DNA from 2 places in the Streptomyces sp. W16 genome. Region 2 is predicted to be linked to the other one. Evidence: riboswitches for the same ligand, from Rfam matches in the RefSeq annotation. Region 2 holds a riboswitch; the other holds the start of a gene.
The links. A riboswitch is a leader RNA that binds a small molecule or an ion and turns the genes downstream of it on or off. The one in region 2 is predicted to bind ZMP and ZTP.

Region 1 (11,788 bases), on a different contig from region 2:
GCCCTGGCTGTACGGCGTTGCCCGCAACTGCCTGGCAAACGCGGTACGGGGGTATGGGCGCCGCCGCAGGCTCGTCGACCGGTTGGGCAACGACGAGAGCGCGCACGGGCGGCAGGTTGCTGCCGGGCCGGATACGGAGGCGCCCGGCGCCTGGGTGCACGAGGCGCTCGCGCGCTTGTCGTCGGCCGATCAGGAGGTACTGCGGCTGACGGCATGGGAGGAGCTGGGTGTGGAGGAGGTTGCCGTGGTTCTTGGGTGTGGGGTGCGGGCTGCGGCTATGAGGTTGCATCGGGCGCGGCGGAGATTGAGAGCGGAGATCGATCGGCTCGTGGTGCTTGGAGGTGCGGGGTGTTGATCGAGTACTCTGCGGCGCCGTCGTGGCTGGTCGCGCAGTTCCCCGCGCCCCTGTGGGGCGCCGCAGCTGAGCCGGAGGAGCATCGCCGTGGCCGATGAACTTGAACTCCTGCGCAGCGCCAATCCGTTCACCGCGGAAGGGCCCTTCTACGGCGATGGACCTCTGGACCATCATGCCGAGCGTCGGCTCAACCGGCTGCTGCTGCACGAACGGCGGACCGGGCGTCGCCGGCTGCTCTGGAGTCTCGTGGCCGGAGTCGCCGTAGTGGCGACCGCGTTCACGCTGTTGCTGGGCGGACCGAGCGGCACTCCTGCCGTGGCGGCGCCCCGCCCCTTGGTCGTGCAGGCGCACTCCACGCCCGTAGCCCTGAAACAGCTCGCCGCCCTCGCCGCGGCGGTCGCGGTCGACGGAACTCCCGCTCTGCGCAAGGGAACTCACGTGCAGTCCTGGAGTCTCGGCATGTCCGACGACAAACCACCGGTCACCATCCCCGAGGAACGCATCGTGCGCTGGAACGCGGACGACAGTCACACGGAACGTGTCGTCGAGCACGGGCATGTCCTCAAGGAGACGACGTATCCGCCGAGTTGGAGCGATGTCCCGCCCGAGGCCCGGCCTCCGCACGACGTGGCGGGACTGCGGGCGTACCTCCAGGAGACGGCGTACAGCAAGACGCCGTTGACCACCCCCGAACTCCTCGACGCCGTGGGGGAGTTGCTGGACCACTGGACGCTTGGGGCGCGTGAGTCGGCCGCGTTGGCGCGGGTGCTCGCGGGGGCGGACGGACTGCGGCCGGTGGGGGAGGTGACCGACCGCCTCGGGCGGCGCGGGCAGGCGTACGTCTATCAGCAGTCCGCCACCCGTCTGATGCTGATCATGGACCCGGCCACCGGCGCCGTCCTCGGAATGGAGAGCACCTTCACGAAGGACCAGCCCGAGTACGGCGTCAAGGCCGGGGCCGTCATGGACTACAGCGCGTGGACGCGCTGATCACACGCCGAGCTGCCGGGCGGCAGCCGTCACCGTCTGTTCCAGGAGCGTGGCGATCGTCATCGGGCCGACGCCGCCCGGCACCGGTGTGATCAGCGAGGCGCGCTCGGCGGCCGAGTCGAAGTCGACGTCGCCGACGTTTCCCGCGTTGTAGCCCGCGTCGAGCACGACCGCGCCCGGCTTGATGTCCTCGCCGCGGATCAGCCGGGGGCGGCCCACGGCGGCGACCACGATGTCCGCCTCGCGGACCGCCGCCGACAGGTCCCGGGTGCGGGAGTGGCAGTACGTCACCGTCGCGTCGCGGGCCAGCAGGAGCATGCCGGCCGGCTTGCCGAGGATCGCGCTGCGGCCCACGACGACGGCCCGCTTGCCGGACGGGTCGACGTCGTACTCGTCGAGCAGCCGCATGATGCCGCCGGGTGTGCAGGACACGAAGCCCGGCAGGCCGAAGCTCATCGCCGCGAAGGACGCGAAGGTGACGCCGTCGACGTCCTTCTCTGGCGCGATCGCCTCGAACGCGGCCCGCTCGTCGATGTGTTCGCCCATCGGGTGCTGGAGCAGGATGCCGTGCACGGCGGGGTCGGCGGAGAGCGCGGTGAGGGTCGCGACCAGTTCGGCTGTGGTCGTGGCGGCGGGGAGTTCGACGTGCCGGGACTCGATGCCGGCCTTGCGGCTGCGGTTCTGCTTCATCCGGACGTAGGTGACGGATGCCGGGTCCGAGCCGACCAGGACCGTCGCCAGACAGGGCGCCGTACCGGTGCGTTCAGTGAGGTCGGCGGCCTGCTTCGCGGTGTCCTCGACGATGCGCCGGGCGAGCGCGGTGCCGTCCATGAGCCGTGCTTGAGACATGATCCACTCCTGAGCTGGTTGACCAATCGCCCAGGCGCACGGCATCGACTCCGCGTGGGCCGCTCCACGGTGGTGCTCCACCTCAGCGCCAGTCACGACCCACGAACAGCGTAACCGAGGGGACTATGGCCGTCAGGACCCGCTCTCCTCGGGCGGTGCCGTCGGGTCGACACCGGCGAGGAATCCCCGGGCCTGTGCTGCGAGACGTGGGGCTCCGATGGCGCTCGCCCAGCGCTCGACCTCCGTCGCGAGCGCCTTGGCCCCGGCCTCGTCACCCGAGTCCCGGGCCAGGACGGCGAGCAGCAGCAGTTGGGACAGCGTGCCGGGGACCGTGCCTGCGCCGGCGCCCAGTGTGGTCGCCCGGCGCCAGCGGTCCAGGGCCAGGTCGTGGTCACCGGCGTCGTGGTCGTGGTCGCCGAGGTGGCGCAGGGCCTCGCGGGCCAGCAACGGGTCGTCGCCGGACTCGGCGGCGCGCAGTGCGGATGCGTAGTGAGGGGGTGCTCCCGCCAGGTCGGCGAAGTGGTTGTCCGTGATCAGGCCGAGGTACATCTCGGCCCAGCCCCGGCGCCCCTCGTCCGGGGCGCTGTCCCGCAGCGCCTGCGCCTCGCGGAGCAGGGACGCGAGGGTTTTCGGATCCTTGCCGTCGGGGCCCAGCCGCAGTCGACCGTCGACGACGAGCAGTCGGCGATAGGTGTTCCGCAGCCGCGCGAAGTCCAGGTCCCAGTCACCGCCCGGGAACTCCTTCCCGGCCGCTTCGATACGTGCCGTCGCGGTGTCCGTACCCGCGAACCAGTCCTGTTCCAGGGCCACTTGGGCGGCGGCGCGGGCGATCCGCGCCCGGGGGTCCGGCTCGTCGGCGGTGCACGCGTCCAGCAGGCGGGAGGCGCGCTGCCATCGTCCCGTCACGCTCAACTCGTGGGCTGCGGCGATGAGTTCTTCGACGGGGATGGCCGCGTTCACTGTGGATGTCATGGCGGGGAAGGTAGTTATGCGAAAAACTATCCACAAGAAAACCACTGCGGGAGGCAGACGTGGACGACTCGGTCGACCGGCATGTGGCGCTCTGGGCGAAGGAACTCCCCTGGATGGACCCGGTGAAGGAGCAGGTCTTCTTCCGGCTGGCGATCCTGGCCCGCCACGCCGGTCAGGCGCGGCGGGACGTGCTCGACGCCGACGGGCTCAAGCAGTGGCAGTTCAAGGTGCTGCTGATGCTGCGCAGGCTCGGGCCGCCGTACGAGACGAGCCCGTCACAGTTGGCGGAACTGCTGGGACTGACGCGTGGGGCGCTCTCCGCGCGGCTGGCGGCCGTCGAGGAGGCGGGGCTGATCGCCCGTACCCATGAGACGGGGGACCGGCGGCGGGTGCGGGTGCGGCTCACCGACGCCGGATACGCAGTCCTTGAGGAGCATGTGGCGGCGGAGGAAGCGGGCGAGCTCGCGCTGCTCGCAGCACTGACCCCAGCAGAGCGGCGGACGCTCGCAGACCTGCTGCGGAAACTGGTGCTCGCCGTCGAGTCCTAGCGGTGCCGGCGGGTACCGTGCTGGCCGAGAAGGTCCAGGTCAGCCGGGTGGTGACCCGGACCTTCGGCACCAAATTCGCTAGCCGTCCCATGCCTGGATCATGGTCTGCCGGGTGATCTTGCCGTCGTCCAGTACGAGCATCGACTCGGCCAGGACCCGGGTCCCGTCGGCGTACTGACAGGACTCGCTGTAGGCGACTCGGTCCCCCTGTACGACGCACTCCTCCAGTTTGTGCGTCATGTCGCGGCTGTAGACATCGGCGAGCATGGCGCCGATCTCGTCCCGGCCGTGCAGGACCTTGGGATTGCTGGGCTGGGTCTGATGGTCGACGACGTGGATCTCCGCGTCGTCGGCGTAGAGCGACAGAAGTGTCGCCGCTGTGTGATCTTCGATGCCCCGGCGCAGGGCTTCGGTGTCGAAGCCGGGGCGTGCCGCGGTGCCCATGGTGACCTCCTCGGAGGGCCGCGGCCCGAACAGGAGCGAGCCGCGCGGGCCTCTCCTACGAGACTCCTCCGCCGCGCCGGGGTCGGCAAACCGAGCGGGCGTACTCCGCCTGACGGGTGAGCGGCGACCGGTGCCCGTGACCGTGCGGCTACCGTCCGCGTTGCTGGAAGCATGATTTCAACACGACGTATTGCCGCCGCCGTTGGTCTCGCCGTCGGGGTCACCGGTCTCGTCGCGCCGATGGCGAACGCCGCCGACGCGCCCGCCTTCAAGGACGGCAAGGTCAGCCCGGTCGCCCTCCTGGACTCGCTCGCGGTGAGCGAGATCCCCGCCGAGCACCAGGCGCAGATCCCGAAGGTCGCCGACCAGATGAAGGCGCTGAACCACCTGAACGACCTCCAGCAGCTGCACCAGGTCACCGACATGGCCGCGCCGGTCACGGGACTCCTCCCCGCCGTCGAGTAGCGGGACCGCGCAGCGCGCAGACCTTGAGGGCCGTCCGGAAACGGGCGGCCCTCAGTCGTGCGGCGGCATCAGCCCGCCGTCGCCAGGAACTGCGTCGCCGCCAGCTCCGCGTAGAGCGGGTCGGCGCTCACCAGCTCCCGGTGCGTCCCCACCGCGCGGACCCGGCCCGCGTCCATGACGACGATCCGGTCGGCCATCGTCACCGTGGACAGCCGGTGCGCGACGACCAGGACCGTCGTCGTACGGGCCACATCGGCGACGGTGTCGCGCAGGGCCGCCTCGTTGACCGCGTCCAGCTGCGAGGTCGCCTCGTCCAGGAGCAGCAGTCGGGGATGGCGCAGCAGGGCGCGGGCGATCGCGACGCGCTGGCGTTCGCCGCCGGAGAGGCGGGTGCCGCGGTGGCCGACCAGGGTGTCGACGCCCTTCGGGAGCCGGGCGACCAGACCGTCGAGACGGGTCGTCTTCAGGACGCGGGTGACGGCGTCGTCGTCCGCGTCCGGGTTGCCGAGTAGCAGGTTGTCGCGCAGTGAGCCCGACAGGACCGGCGCGTCCTGCTCCACATAGCCGATGGCGGACCGGAGCCCGGACAGCTCCCAGTCCGCGAGGTCCCGGCCGTCGAGGGTGATGGCGCCGGACTCGGGGTCGTAGAAGCGCTCGATGAGGGAGAACACGGTGGTCTTGCCCGCGCCGGACGGGCCGACGAACGCCGTCATGCCCTGGGCCGGTACCTCGAAGGTCACGCCGTGGTGGACGTAGGGCAGGTCGTCGGCGTAGCGGAAGCGGACGTCGTCGAAGGCGAGGGCCGCGGGCTCGGCGCCGGGGGAGGGCAACTGGGCCGGGAGGGAAGGGGGTTCGGCGGGGAGCTGGAGCGCTTCCTGGATGCGGGAGAGGGCCGCCGCGCCCGTCTGGTACTGCGTGATCGCGCCGACGACCTGCTGGACGGGCATCATCAGGTAGAAGACGTAGAGGAGGAACGCGACCAGTGTGCCGACGTCGATCGCGCCCGTCGCCACCCGTGCCCCGCCCACCGCGAGGACGGTGATGAACGCGATCTGCATCGACAGGCCGGCCGTATTGCCCGCCGCCGCAGCCCACTTGGCCGCGCGGATGCTCTGCCGCCAGGACTCCTCGGCCGCCGCGTGCAGGGTGCGCTCCTCGCGGTTCTCGGCGCCGGACGCCTTCACCGTGCGCAGCGCGCCGAGGATCCGCTCCAGCGAGGCGCCCATCACACCGATCGCGTCCTGCGCCTGCCGGCTGGCCCGGTTGATGCGCGGCACGATCACACTGAGCACGGTGCCCGCGCCCACGATCACGGCAAGGGTGACGGCCAGCAGCACGGGGTCGACCAGACCCATCAGCACCACCGTCGCGACGAGAATGAGCCCTTCGGTGCCGAGACCGACCAGCGAATCGGTGGTGACCTCGCGCAGGAGCGTGGTGTCGGAGGTGATGCGGGCCATCAGGTCGCCGGGCTCGCTGCGGTCCACCGCGCTGATCCGCAGCCGCAGCAGATACGACGACAGGGCCCGCCGCGCGCCGAGCACCACCGACTCGGCGGTGCGCCGCAGAACATACGAACCCAGCGCGCCCAGCGCCGCGTTGGCGACCACCAGCGCCGACATCGCGAGCAACGCCCCGGTGATCGTCCGGTCGTGCGAGAGGTCGTCGATGAGTCCCCGCGCCACCAACGGCAGCAACAGCCCGGTGCCGCCGGTGACCAGCGAGAGCAGCGCGCCCGCCAACAGGGCCCAGCGGTGCGGCCGTACGTAGTCGAGGAGCAGCCGCCAGGCCGGCGGGTCGCTCCGAGTCCCTGCGATGGCCACAGTGCTCCTCGGGATGCGGTCGGAACATTCAGGCTACGTCGGCCGCCGCCGGCGGTGTCGACCCGCTGTCGTGCCCTTACCGATCAGTCACGCGTAGGGTCTCGGGCAGGGACAACGATCGACGAAAGGGTTCAGGACCATGGCGCAGGAAGTGCGCGGCGTGATCGCGCCGGGAAAGAACGAACCGGTCCGGGTCGAGACGATCGTCGTACCCGACCCCGGCCCCGGTGAGGCCGTGGTGAAGGTACAGGCCTGCGGGGTCTGTCACACCGACCTGCACTACAAGCAGGGCGGCATCAGCGACGACTTCCCCTTCCTGCTGGGGCACGAGGCGGCGGGGATCGTGGAGTCGGTCGGCGAGGGCGTCACAGACGTCGCCCCGGGCGACTTCGTGATCCTCAACTGGCGTGCGGTGTGCGGGAACTGCCGGGCCTGTCTGCGCGGCCGGCCGCAGTACTGCTTCAACACCCACAACGCCAAGCAGAAGATGACCCTTGCCTCGACCGGCCAGGAACTCTCCCCGGCCCTCGGCATCGGCGCCTTCGCCGACAAGACACTGGTGGCGGCGGGACAGTGCACCAAGGTCGACCCGACCGTCTCCCCGGCCGTCGCCGGTCTCCTCGGCTGCGGCGTGATGGCCGGTATCGGCGCGGCGATCAACACCGGGAACGTCGGGCGCGGCGACACCGTCGCCGTCATCGGCTGCGGCGGAGTTGGCGACGCGGCGATCGCCGGGGCCCGGCTCGCGGGCGCGGCGCGGATCATCGCCGTCGACATCGACGACCGCAAGCTGGAGAAGGCCCGCTCGATGGGCGCCACCCACACCGTCAACTCCAAGACGTCCGACGCCGTCGAGGCGATCCGCGAACTGACCGGCGGCTTCGGCGCCGATGTCGTCATCGAGGCGGTCGGCCGCCCGGAGACGTACAAGCAGGCCTTCTACGGCCGTGACTTGGCCGGCACGGTCGTCCTCGTCGGCGTCCCGACGCCGGAGATGAAGCTCGAACTCCCGCTCCTGGACGTCTTCGGGCGCGGCGGTTCCCTCAAGTCGTCCTGGTACGGCGACTGTCTGCCCTCCCGTGACTTCCCGATGCTGATCGACCTGCACCAGCAAGGCCGCCTGGACCTGGGCGCGTTCGTCACGGAGACGGTCCAACTCGACGAGGTGGAGAAGGCGTTCGAGCGGATGCACGGCGGCGACGTGCTGCGTTCGGTGGTGGTGCTCTGATGGGCGCGCGCATCGAACACCTCGTCACCTCAGGGCAGTTCACGCTCGACGGCGGCACCTGGGACGTCGACAACAACGTGTGGATCGTCGGCGACGACCACGAGGTCGTCGTGATCGACGCCGCCCATGACGCCGACGCCATCCTCGCGGCGATCGGCGACCGCACACTGACCGCCATCATCTGCACCCACGCCCACAACGACCACATCGACGCCGCCCCCGCCCTCGCGGACCGCACCGGCGCCACGATCTGGCTGCACCCCGACGACCTGCCCCTGTGGAAGCAGACCCACCCCGACCGGGACCCCGACGCCCATCTCGCCGACGGCCAGGTGATCGAGGCCGCGGGCGCCGACCTGAAGGTCCTGCACACGCCAGGGCACGCGCCCGGCGCGGTCTGCCTCTACGACCCCGGGCTCGGCACGGTCTTCACCGGCGACACCCTCTTCCACGGCGGCCCGGGCGCCACGGGACGGTCGTACTCCCACTTCCCGACCATCATCGACTCCATCCGCGACCGCCTCCTGACCCTGCCGCCGGAGACGAAGGTGCTCACGGGACACGGCGACTCGACCACGATCGGCGCCGAGGCCGGGCAGCTGGAGGAGTGGATCGCCCGGGGCCACTGACGCCTCGGACAAAACCCGACAGGAGATGTCCGGCTTCTCCGGCAGGCTCGACACGAGACACGTCGAACGAGCACGGGAGGTCGGACATGCCGGGCCCACTGGAAGGCAAGGTCGCGCTGGTCGCGGGGGCGACCCGCGGAGCGGGACGCGGCATCGCCGTGGAACTGGGCGCGGCCGGCGCCACCGTCTACGTGACCGGCCGCTCCACCCGGGCCCGGCGCTCGGAGTACGACCGGCCCGAGACCGTCGAGGACACCGCCGACCTCGTCACCGCGGCCGGCGGCCAGGGCATCGCCGTACCCACCGACCACCTTGAACCCCCGGCCGTACGGGCCCTCGTCGACCGTATCGACGACGAACAGGGCCGCCTCGACATCCTCGTCAACGACATCTGGGGCGGCGAGCACCTCTTCGCCCGGGACACCCCCGTCTGGGAGCACGACCTCGACAAAGGGCTCCGCCTCCTCAGGCTGGCGGTCGAGACACACGCGATCACCAGCCACCACGCCCTGCCCCTGCTGCTGCGCAGGCCCGGCGGCCTGGTCGTCGAGGTCACCGACGGGACCGCCGAGTACAACCGCGACACCTACCGCGTCTCCTTCTTCTACGACCTCGCCAAGTCGTCCGTCCTGCGCATGGCCTTCGCCCTCGGCCACGAAATCGGCCCGCGCGGCGCCACCGCAGTGGCGCTGACCCCGGGCTGGCTGCGCTCGGAGATCATGCTCGACCAGTTCGGCGTCCGCGAGGAGAACTGGCGCGACGCCCTCGACCGCGTCCCCCACTTCGCCATCTCGGAGACCCCGCGCTACGTCGGCCGCGCCGTCACCGCCCTCGCGACCGACCCCCAAGTGGCCCGCTGGAACGGGCAGTCGCTGTCCAGCGGCGGACTCGCCCCGGTCTACGGCTTCACGGACCTCGACGGCAGCCGCCCGGACGCGTGGCGGTACCTGGTGGAGGTACAGGACGTGGGGAAGCCGGCGGACGTGACCGGGTACCGGTGAGGGGCGGGGTCATGCCCGGGTCACCGGCCAGTGCGCGGAGTGGCCCGGCGGCAGCGCCAGATCGTCCCGTACGGCCGCGTTGTAGCCCTCGCGACCGGCGCGCTGCCGTGCCAGCAGGGCCTGCCAGGCGACCGGATCGCGCGTCTCGTCGCGCAGGAACTGCTCCATCTCCATCACCGCGACGACCCACACCCGGGCCCGCTCCACCACCTCAGGACTCCCCAGCAGGATCAGCGCCTCCCCGGACGGATCCCTGGCCACGGACGCCTCCGCCATCAGCGGTGTCGCCTCCTCGGGAGTCAGCGGATGGGGATGCGGATCGTTGCCGAAGTGGGAGGCGACACGGTAGTTCAGGGTCACGGACGCCTTCAGGGTCCTGGCGTACTCGGTGTACACGGTGAGCCGTCGTTCCTCCCAACGCGCCGCCTGCTCGTGCCGGAACCGCACCCGGTCGCCCCGCATCACCGCCAGATACGAGCCGAGCGCACCGATCACCACACCGATCAGCGCGGGCAGTTGCTGTATGAACGCGTTCATGTCCGCACGGTATCTGCCGAGTTGATCGTTACGGCAGTACGTTCGGGGCCATGACTGACTCAAGGCGCTTCGAGGGGTACGGAGTTCTCGTCACCGGTGCGGCCCGCGGCATCGGTGCGGCCGTCGCGCGGCGGCTCGCCGAGGAGGGGGCGCGGGTGCTGGTGACCGACGTCGATCCGGCCGAGGCGGAGAAGACGGCGGCGGCGCTGCGCGAACTCGGCCTCGGGGCCGAGGCGTTCGGGTGCGACGTGGGGGACCGGGAGGCGGTGGAGCGGGCCGTCGCTCATGCCGTGGCGACGTTCGGGGCGCTCGACGTCCTGGTCAACAGCGCGGCCCACTGCACCCCCGACCTCCCGCTCTTCGAGGACGAGCCGGACGACGAGTGGGCCCGCGACCTCGACATCACGCTGACCGGACCGTACCGCTGCTGCCGTGCCGCACTGCCGCACCTGGCCGCCTCCGGACGGGGAGCCGTCGTCAACATCGGTTCCGTGAACGGGGTTCAGGACTTCGGCAACCACGCCTACAGCGCCGCCAAGGCCGGACTCGGCTCCCTGACCCGCACCCTCGCCGGGCACGCGGCCAAGCGGGGCGTGCGGGTCAACCTGGTGGTGCCGGGCACCGTCCGCACCTCCGCCTGGGAGGGGCGGGAGGACGACCTGGACGCCGTACGCGGGCTGTATCCGCTCGGCCGGGTCGGCGAGCCCGAGGACATCGCGGCGGCCGTCGCGTTCCTCGCCTCGCGCGACGCCTCCTGGATCACCGGCACGGCCCTGAACGTCGACGGCGGCCTCACCGCGGTCAACACCGGCTTCCGGCAGGCCGTCCGGCCACGGAGGCGGGCGTAGCCGCCCCGGCAGATCAGCGAACCGGTGCCGCCGCGAGAGCCGCGAGCACCCGGTCCGTATCGGCCTCGGACGTACGCCAGTTGCTGAACGCGGCGCGCAACGCGGGCGTCCCCTCGTACACCGTCGGAGTCAGGAACGCCTCGCCGGAGGCGGCGACGGCCTCCGCAAGCGCGGCCACCCGTTCCTGCGTCGAGTTCTCGGCGAGGGTGAAGCAGACGACGTTCAGCCGGACCGGCGCGGACAGCCGCAGGCCCGGGAGCGCGGCGATGCCCTCGCCGAGGCGGTGGGCGAGGGCGACGTTGCGCTCGACGATCTCGCGGTGCCCGGCGCGGCCGTAGGCCAGGAGGGAGAACCAGGCCGGGAGGGCGCGCAGCCGCCGGGAGTTCTCCGGGGTGAGGTGGAGGAAGTCCGGGTCGCCGGTCGGCAGGCCGAGGTACGGGGACGCGTTGTGGAACACCCTGACCTGGAGGTCACGGCGGCGGGTGAACTGGACGGCCGCGTCATAGGGCACGTTGAGCCACTTGTGCAGGTCGACGCAGACCGAGTCCGCCGCGTCGAGCCCGTCGACGAGGTGGGCGTGGGCGGGGGAGAGCGCGGCGAAACCGCCGAACGCGGCGTCCACGTGCAGCCAGAAGTCGTGCCGCTCCTTGAGGGCCGCGATGGCCCGCAGGTCGTCGAAGTCGACGGTGTTCACGGTGCCCGCGTTCGCCACGACGATCGCCGGGCGGCCTCCCAACTCGGCGAGCGCGGCGTCGAGTTGGGCCACGTCGACGGCCTCGCGGTTCCCGGCGAGCACGGGCACCTGGCGCAGCCGGTCCCGGCCGATGCCCAGCACGGACAGCGCCTTGGTGACGCTGGAGTGCGGGCTCCCGGAGAGCACGTCCACCGGGCCGAGCGCGGCGGCCCCGTCCCGGGACACGTCCACGCCCAGGCGCTCGCCGAGCCACTCGCGGGCGACGGCCAGCCCCACCGTGTTCGACACCGTCGCGCCGGTCACGAAGGCCCCGGAGTGCGCCTCGCCCAGTCCGAACAGCTCGCGCAGCCAGCCGACCGTCTCCCGCTCCAGGGCCGCCGCCCAGGAACCGGCCGCGCCGGACAC
Region 2 (8,631 bases):
GGTGCAGGACCACTCCGCGCGGTAGTCGGAGAGCGCCTCGAAGGCGCGGTCCATCGACTCGTCGTCGATGCCGTGCGCCACGGTGACGTGCGGGTGGTACGGGAAGTGCAGCTCGCGCGCCATCGGCCCGGAGGCGGCCCGGATCTGCTTCTGCAGCCAGGTGCAGGCGGCGCCGCCCTCGACCACCTGGACGTAGACGACCGGGGACAGCGGCCGGAACGTGCCGGTGCCGGACAGCCGCATCGGGAAGGGGCGCCCGGCGGCGGCGACCGAGACGAGATGGTCCTCGACCTCGGCCAGCTGCGCGGCGTCCACCTCGGTGGGCGGCAACAGTGTGACGTGCGTGGGGATGCCGTGGGCCGCGGCGTCGCCGAAGCCCGCGCGCCGCTCCTGGAGCAGGCTGCCGTGAGGCTCCGGGACCGCGATCGACACGCCGATCGTTACGGTCCCCACGTCGTCTCCTGTCGTCCTGTCGGTGGTGCTGTCATGGTGCGCTCGGCGGTGCCACCGGTGGTCCTGATGCCGAGCGGGGCGGCCACGCGCGCGGCCACCCGGCTATCGACTGTACGGCCACACCCGAGTTGTGGGCAGGCGCAACCGTAGTGATGTGCAGCGCTCTGTCCAGTGGTACGCGGTCGGTACTCGGGTGCGGTCGTGCGCCTCAGTGCTTGGCGGGCAGGAAGCCCACCCGGTCGTACGCCTGGGCGAGGGTCTCGGCCGCGACGGCTCGCGCCTTCTCCGCGCCCTTGGCCAGGATCGCGTCGAGCGTCTCCGGGTCGTCCAGATACTGCTGGGTGCGCTCCCGGAACGGCGTCACGAACTCGACCATGACCTCGGCGAGGTCCGTCTTGAGCGCGCCGTACATCTTGCCCTCGTACTCCTGCTCCAGCTCGGCGACCGACTTGCCGGTGAGGGTCGACTGGATGGTCAGGAGGTTGCTGATGCCCGGCTTGTTCTCGGCGTCGTACCGGATCACGGTGTCCGTGTCGGTGACCGCGCTCTTGACCTTCTTGGCGGTCGCCTTCGGGTCGTCGAGGAGGTTGATGAGGCCCTTCGGGGTGGACGCCGACTTGCTCATCTTGATCGACGGATCCTGAAGGTCGTAGATCTTCGCCGTCTCCTTGAGGATGTACGGCTTCGGGATCGTGAAGGTCTCGCCGAAGCGGCCGTTGAAGCGCTCCGCGAGGTCGCGGGTCAGCTCGACGTGCTGGCGCTGGTCCTCGCCGACCGGGACCTCGTTCGCCTGGTAGAGCAGGATGTCGGCGACCTGGAGGATCGGATACGTGAACAGGCCGACGGACGCGCGGTCCGAGCCCTGCTTGGCGGACTTGTCCTTGAACTGGGTCATGCGGGCGGCCTCGCCGAAGCCGGTCAGGCAGTTCATGACCCAGGCGAGCTGGGCGTGTTCGGGGACATGGCTCTGGACGAAGAGCGTGCAGTGCTCCGGTTCGAGTCCGGCGGCCAGCAGCTGCGCGACGGCGAGGCGGGTGTTGGCGCGCAGGTCCGCCGGGTCCTGCGGGACCGTGATCGCGTGCAGGTCCACGACCATGTAGAACGCGTCGTGGGACTCCTGGAGGGCCACCCACTGGCGGACGGCGCCGAGGTAGTTGCCGAGGTGGAACGAGCCTGCGGTGGGCTGGATTCCGGAGAGCACGCGAGGACTGTCAGAGGCCATGTTCACCATTCTCTCAGGTCCCGGGCCCCGGTCCGGAACCGGTCGGAACCGGGTCGGAAGAGCTGCGGCACGGGTGGGAACCGATCCGCCTCGGGCGGTGTACCAAATATGTGAAGACGCGGGAGGGGGGCCGCATCGTCGATGAGGCCGCGGTGATCGCACGCGTACGCGCCGGAGAGCCGGAGGCGTACGCGGAGCTGGTGCGGGCCCACACGGGTATCGCGCTCAGGGCGGCCGCGGCACTCGGGGCGGGTGCGGACGCGGAGGACGTGGTGCAGCAGGCCTTCGTCAAGGCGTACTGCGCGCTGGGCAGGTTCCGGGAGGGCTCGGCGTTCAAGCCGTGGCTGCTGTCGATCGTCGCCAACGAGACGAGGAACACCGTGCGTACGGCGGCACGTCAGCGCACGCTCGCCGGCCGGGAGGCGGCGTTCGCGGAGGCCGAGCCGCTGATACCGGAATCGGCTGATCCAGCGGTCGCCACGCTGGAGACGGAGCGCCGCGCGGCCCTGCTGTCCGCCCTGGACCAGCTCAGCGAGGAGCACCGCCTGGTCGTGACCTACCGCTATCTCCTGGAGATGGACGAGCCGGAGACGGCCCAGGCCCTGGGCTGGCCGCGCGGCACGGTGAAGTCCCGGCTGAACCGCGCCTTGAAGAAGCTCGGGCGACTGCTGCCGGATTTCCGGCCTCGGGAAGGGGGTGATGAGCGTGAGTGAGGGACGGGAGTCCTACGACGGTGAGGGCGCCGACGCGGCCTCTCGGCTGCCGGAGGAGCTGCGGGCGCTGGGGCGTTCGCTGGACGCGCGGGGCGGTGGAGGGGCCGTCGGGTCCGAGTCGATGGTCGAGCGGGTGCTGGCACAGATACTGGCCGAGCAGATCCCGGTCCCCGTCCAGGAGGCCGGGCCGACCGGGGTGCGGGCTCGGCTGCGCGCCGTCCGGCGCTGGATGCGGCTGCGTCGGCGCGCGCTGGCAGCGGCCGTGTGCGGTCTGCTGACGGTGCTCGTGCTCACGCCTCCGGTGCGGGCGGCGGTCTTCGACTGGTTCGGCTTCGGCGGGGTCGAGGTGCGGTACGATCCGTCGGCGGTGCCCTCGGCCGGTGCCGCGGTGCCTGGCTGCGGTCGGTCGGTGACCCTGGAGGAGGCTCGTCGGCAGGCGGGGTTCGAGCCGGTGGTGCCGGACGCGTTGGGAGTTCCGGACGCGGTGACGGTGACCGGCGAGCCGCAGGGGCGCTTTCTGGTGAGCCTGTGCTGGCGGGAGGGCGGGCACACGGTCAGGGTCGACGAGTATCCGGCCCGGCTGGACATCGGTTTCGTCAAGACGGTCCGCGAGCTGCCGGAGTGGCTGTCGCTGGACGCGACCGTGTCGCCGGACGGCATACGGGACCCGGCGCTGTGGTTCGCGCGACCGCATCTGCTGAGCTTCTGGCTGGTGGACGGGGACGGGGACCGCTATACGCGTAAGGAGCGGACGGCCGGGCCGACGCTGCTGTGGACGCACGCGGCGGGCGGAGTTCCGGGCGGTGATCTGACGTTCCGTCTGGAGGGCGTGGTGTCGAAGCCGCGGGCCGTGGAGATCGCGAAGTCGCTCGACCGGCACGAGCCGGGCGAATAGAGCGGGCGGAGTGGGAACCTCGGCAAGCCGGGCGGTGTACCAGAAGTGACAGGCGGCTCGCGGGCGGGCCGTACGGGGATCGGCTGGTTGGGGGTTCGGATGTCCGGAGGCGGGAGTGCAGGCAGGGCAGGCGGGGGTGCGGGCAGGGTTCGTGAACTGACGGCTCTGGGCGGGGCGTTGGCGATGACGCTGGCCCTGATGGTGTGGGGCGCGTCGGACGCGGCGGCAGGCGGACCGACGAGCGTGCTCGTCACCTCACCGGAGAGCGGGCAGGCCACAGCGCTGTACTACTCGGACGAACAGTACGGAACGCTCCAGCAGTTGCTCGGCCCGGAAGGCAAGGGCGCCCGCGACAAGCCGCCCGAGGCCGATCTGGCCGACGCCCGCCAGATCAACGTCACCTGGCTGATGCACGACATATCGCCCTGGCGGATCGACCGCGTCTTTCCGGTCGAGACCCGGCCGCAGGCGGTCTGGGTCCACACAGCGGCCGACGTGTCGGAGAACGCGAATCTGAACGGCTACTGGCACCGCGCCGAGCAGCCTGCCCAACTGCGCGCCCTCTTCAAGAAGTTGGGCGTCATGGGCAAGGACACCGGCGAGGACGGCTACTCGGGCATCCTCCCGGGACCGTGGCAGTCGGCCGGAACCGATCGGGCCACCACCGCACCCGACACCGGTACGACGACCAGCACGATGCGGGTCGCCGGTCAGGACAAGAGCGACGGCACCGGCTGGTGGTGGGCGATACCGGGCGCGGGTGCCGGAGCGGTACTGGCCCTCGTGCTGCGGACGTTGGCCACGCGGCGGCCACTGGACCGTTGGCGGAAGGGGCGGGAGCCGGGGCCCAGGCAGGAGTTGCGGGACGTATGAGGAGTGGAGGGGCACGGGATGGAACGCGGGAGGTTGCGGGGCGTGTGTCTCGTGGCGGCGCCGGTGTTGATGGCCCTGGCCGGAACGGCTCGGGTCCAGGCTGCCGGCATGGATCAGGTGCCGGTTCAGGTTCCGGGCCGGGACATCCCGGATCTGGCGTTGGTCGTGGCGGGGGCCACAGGCCGGACCGAGGCGTGGCACTCCGGGGAGTCGTCGTTCGCGCGCCTGTGGACGTTGTTTCAGCCGACGTACGCGGGCACGGAGCGGGTGTCGCAGGAGTGGGAAGCGGGTCGGTATCCGACGGTGCGGATCACCGTGGTGTGGGGCCTGACCGGCGTCGGCGGCTGGCCTCGGACGAGTCGGGCTCCGGGCGGTGATGTGGCGGTGCAGCGGGAGGACCAGTTGTTCGTGGCCTCGGACGGCACACCGTGGGTGCGGACGGATCCGGCTCCGGAGGTGGCGGACGACGACATCCGATGGCATCGGGCGCCGCGCTCGGTCTTCGCGCAGTGGAAGCGGGCGGGACTGCCCGGTGAGACCGGTACCGGGGGCAAGGCGGTCGCGGGCCGGCCTGAATCCGCGAACCCGGCCGGACCCGTCTGGTGGGCGGCGGCGGGTGTGGCCGTCGGGGTCGGCGGCACGCTGCTGATACGCCGCGCGGCGGCCCGGCGTGAGGCCGGACCGCCGCGCGAGGAACCACGACAGGAACTCATCGATCTGTGAGAGTCGCCGATCTTTGACAACTCGACAGAGAGCGGGTGTCAGCCGAGGTCGATCTCCGGGTACAGCGGGAAGCCGGCGACCAGATCGGTGGCGCGGCGGGAGATCTCGTCGGAGACCTTCTCGTCCAGGACGTGGGACGCCTTGCTCGCAGCGCCGGACTTCGTCGTGCCCGGCTCCGTGCTGGTGAGGACGCGGTCGATGAGAGCCGCCACCTCGTCCATCTCCGCCGTGCCCAGGCCGCGCGTGGTCAGGGCCGGGGTGCCGATGCGGATGCCCGACGTGTACCAGGCGCCGTTCGGGTCGGCCGGGATGGCATTGCGGTTGGTGACAATGCCGGAGTCCAGGAGGGCCGTCTCGGCCTGGCGGCCGGTGAGGCCGTAGGACGTCTCCACGTCGATCAGGTTGAGGTGGTTGTCCGTGCCTCCCGTGACCAGGGTGGCGCCCCGGCGCATCAGGCCGTCCGCCAGCGCGCGGGAGTTGTCGACGATGCGCTGGGCGTAGTCCTGGAAGGAGGGCTGCCTGGCCTCGGCGAGGGCCACGGCCTTCGCGGCCATGACGTGCGGGAGCGGGCCGCCGAGGACCATCGGGCAGCCGCGGTCGACCTGGTCCTTGAGGGAGTCGTCGCACAGGACCATGCCGCCGCGCGGGCCGCGCAGCGACTTGTGGGTGGTCGTGGTGACGATCTGGGCGTGCGGGACCGGGTCAAAGTCGCCGGTGAGGACCTTGCCCGCGACCAGGCCCGCGAAGTGCGCCATGTCGACCATGAGGGTCGCGCCGACCTCGTCGGCGATCTCGCGCATGATGCGGAAGTTCACCAGGCGCGGGTAGGCGGAGTAGCCGCCGACGATGATCAGCGGCTTGAACTCACGGGCGGAGGCGCGCAGGGCCTCGTAGTCGATGAGGCCGGTGACGGGGTCCGTGCCGTAGGAGCGCTGGTCGAACATCTTGCCGGAGATGTTCGGGCGGAAGCCGTGGGTGAGGTGGCCGCCGGCGTCCAGGGACATGCCGAGCATGCGCTGGTTGCCGAAGGCCCGGCGGAGTTCGGCCCAGTCGGCGTCGGAGAGGTCGTTGACCTGGCGGACGCCCGCCTTCGCGAGGGCCGGAACCTCGACGCGGTCCGCGAGGATCGACCAGAAGGCGACGAGGTTGGCGTCGATGCCGGAGTGCGGCTGGACGTAGGCGTGGCGGGCACCGAAGAGTTCGCGCGCGTGCTCGGCGGCGAGGGACTCGACGGTGTCGACGTTGCGACAGCCTGCGTAGAAGCGGCGGCCGATGGTGCCCTCGGCGTACTTGTCGCTGAACCAGTTGCCCATGGCCAGCAGGGTGGCCGGGGAGGCGTAGTTCTCGGAGGCGATCAGCTTGAGCATCTCGCGCTGGTCTGCGACTTCCTGGCCGATGGCGTCGGCGACGCGCGGCTCGACGGCACGGATCACATCGAGGGCGGCACGGAAGGCGGTGGACTCGTTGGAGAGGGGCGCGGAATTGTCGGGCATGGGGACCTCCGGACGTGGCGTTCGGCGTTCTCGGTACGGCCCAGGCGCACGGCACACATTGCAGCTCGGGCCGCTCCCCGATGGTCGGTCCCATCCCAGCGCGCCAGTCACGGCCCGCCGGTCAGCCTACCGGGCAGGCCGGACGGTGCGGCTCCCGCGTCCACCATGCGGGCGAGGACAGAAAAGGGGCACCTTCACCCCCGGGAGACGCCGTGACCAGTACGGAAGCCCTCGCCGCCGCCGACGGCGCGTGGATGACGGACGTGGAGGGACGGCACTATCTGGACCTGCTCGCCGGGTACTCGGCGCTGAACTTCGGGCACCGCAACCCACGGGTCGACGATCCGGATCGCACCGCCGCTGATGATCAGCGAGGAGGACCTGGACTGGGGGTTGGCCCAACTGCGGGCGGTGTTGGGGGTCTGGACGTCCCGGGAACTCCAGAGATCAGTGAGAGGGCCGGCACGGAGGGCCCGTGGCGATCTCCCCTCCCCTAGAGTCCCTTTGTGCTCTTTGGAATGGTGTGCGCGCTCGGCGCGGCGATCTGCTTCGGTACGGCGACAGTCCTGCAGGCGGTCGCCACGCGGGCGGCGACGACGGGTGGGGGCGGGGACGCGGCGCTGTTGCTGCGGGCGCTGCGGCAGTGGCGGTACATGGCGGGGCTCGGGCTGGACGGGCTGGGTTTCGTGTTCCAGATCGCGGCGCTGCGGTCGCTGCCCATCTACGCGGTCGGGGCGGCCCTGGCGTCGAGCCTCGCGGTGACGGCGGTGGTGGCCGCGCGGCTGCTGAAGGTGCGGCTCAGCGGGATGGAGTGGGCGGCCGTCGGTGTGGTGTGCGCGGGTCTTGCGATGCTGGGGCTGGCGTCCGGGGCGGAGGGGGACCGGGCCGGGTCCATGGCGTTGAAGTGGGCGATGTTGGGGACGGCCGGTGCGGTGCTGCTGCTCGGGCTGGTCGGGGGGCGGTTGCCGGAGCGGGGGCGGGCGTTGACGCTCGGTCTTGGCGCCGGGTTCGGGTTCGGGGTCGTCGAGGTGGCGGTCCGGCTGATCGACTCGCTCGCGCCGTCGACGCTGGTCGGCAATCCGGCGACGTATGCGCTGCTGGTGGGTGGGGGCGCCGCGTTTCTGCTGCTGACGACGGCTCTGCAGCGGGGGTCGGTGACGACGGCCACGGCGGGGCTGGTGATCGGGGAGACGATCGGGCCGGCGGCGGTGGGGGTGGTGTGGCTCGGGGACCGTACGCGGGAGGGGTTGGAGTGGCTGGCGGTGCTGGGATTTTTGGTGGCGGTGGTGGGGGCGTTGGCGTTGGCACGGTTCGGAGAGGCGCCGGCCTCCGGCGGTGGAGCGGTGGATCGTGCGGGTGAGTTGGGGTGACCGTCCCTGGGGACTGCGCCCCCAGACCCTCTCACGGCAGCACCCTGCACAGTGCCTCCACCGCTCCCTCCCACGCGTGGTCCGAGGGCGTGCCGTAGCCCACGACCAGGGCGTCCAGGGGGTCGGCCTGGGCGTGGTCGTGGCGGTAGGAGGAGAGGGGGTGGAGGGCGAGGCCCTGCCAGGCGGCGGCTTGGACCACGGACTGTTCGGTGCCGGGTGGGAGGCTGAGGACGGCGTGGAAGCCGGCGGCGATGCCGGTGACGTGGACGTCGGGGGCGTGGTGGGCGAGGGCGTCGACCAGGGTGTCCCGGCGGCGGCGGTAGCGCAGGCGGGCGGCGCGGACGTGGCGGTCGTGGGCGCCGGAGGTGATGAACTCGGCGAGGGTCAGTTGGTCCAGGACGCCGCAGGTGTCGACGCCGCCCTTTGCCTTCGCCACCTCCTCCGCCAGTGACGGGGGCAGGACCAGCCAGGCCAGGCGGAGGCCTGGCGCGAGGGACTTGCTGGCGGTGCCCAGGTAGACGACGTGGTTGGGGTCGAGGCCCTGGAGGGCGCCGATCGGCTGGCGGTCGTAGCGGAACTCCCCGTCGTAGTCGTCCTCCAGGACCAGGCCGCCGGTGCGCCGGGCCCAGTCGACGACGGCGGAGCGGCGGTCGTGGTGGAGCGGGACGCCCATGGGGAACTGGTGGGCGGGGGTGAGCAGGACCGCGGGTTCGTCCGTCAACTGGCCCGGGTTCGTGCCCAGTTCGTCGAAGGGGAGCGGGCGGGTGCGCAGACCGGCCCCGTCGAGGATCTGCCAGTGGGCGGGCAGGCCGTAGGACTCCACCGCGATCGTGTGGGCGCCGCGGGCCCGTAGCGCCGTGCCGATCAGCCGCAGGCCGTTGGAGATGCC

Region 1: it holds a riboswitch for ZMP and ZTP, as region 2 does, so the genes downstream of both, R6V09_RS29750 (bifunctional 5,10-methylenetetrahydrofolate dehydrogenase/5,10-methenyltetrahydrofolate cyclohydrolase) here and R6V09_RS17140 (glycine hydroxymethyltransferase) in region 2, are expected to answer to the same signal.

The regions. Positions count from the first base shown of each region.
Region 1 covers NZ_JAWOAI010000258.1:1,091-12,878, reverse strand. Annotated here, with positions in the region: gene R6V09_RS29760 (RNA polymerase sigma factor) at 1-355, shown strand, start outside; gene R6V09_RS29755 (CU044_5270 family protein) at 443-1,345, shown strand; gene R6V09_RS29750 (bifunctional 5,10-methylenetetrahydrofolate dehydrogenase/5,10-methenyltetrahydrofolate cyclohydrolase) at 1,346-2,194, opposite strand; ZMP/ZTP riboswitch at 2,216-2,300, opposite strand; gene R6V09_RS29745 (hypothetical protein) at 2,327-3,166, opposite strand; gene R6V09_RS29740 (MarR family winged helix-turn-helix transcriptional regulator) at 3,226-3,714, shown strand; gene R6V09_RS29735 (nuclear transport factor 2 family protein) at 3,793-4,158, opposite strand; gene R6V09_RS29730 (hypothetical protein) at 4,330-4,623, shown strand; gene R6V09_RS29725 (ABC transporter ATP-binding protein) at 4,692-6,446, opposite strand; gene R6V09_RS29720 (S-(hydroxymethyl)mycothiol dehydrogenase) at 6,586-7,674, shown strand; gene R6V09_RS29715 (MBL fold metallo-hydrolase) at 7,674-8,303, shown strand; gene R6V09_RS29710 (SDR family oxidoreductase) at 8,390-9,304, shown strand; gene R6V09_RS29705 (hypothetical protein) at 9,314-9,841, opposite strand; gene R6V09_RS29700 (SDR family NAD(P)-dependent oxidoreductase) at 9,892-10,689, shown strand; gene R6V09_RS29695 (pyridoxal phosphate-dependent decarboxylase family protein) at 10,703-11,788, opposite strand, start outside.
Region 2 covers NZ_JAWOAI010000111.1:92-8,722, reverse strand. Annotated here, with positions in the region: gene R6V09_RS17170 (2'-5' RNA ligase family protein) at 1-453, opposite strand, end outside; gene trpS (tryptophan--tRNA ligase) at 662-1,675, opposite strand; gene R6V09_RS17160 (RNA polymerase sigma factor) at 1,786-2,388, shown strand; gene R6V09_RS17155 (hypothetical protein) at 2,375-3,283, shown strand; gene R6V09_RS17150 (hypothetical protein) at 3,467-4,156, shown strand; gene R6V09_RS17145 (hypothetical protein) at 4,265-4,879, shown strand; gene R6V09_RS17140 (glycine hydroxymethyltransferase) at 4,918-6,372, opposite strand; ZMP/ZTP riboswitch at 6,404-6,493, opposite strand; partial or broken gene R6V09_RS17135 (aminotransferase class III-fold pyridoxal phosphate-dependent enzyme) at 6,585-6,716, shown strand; gene R6V09_RS17130 (hypothetical protein) at 6,891-7,742, shown strand; partial or broken gene R6V09_RS17125 (aminotransferase-like domain-containing protein) at 7,774-8,631, opposite strand, start outside.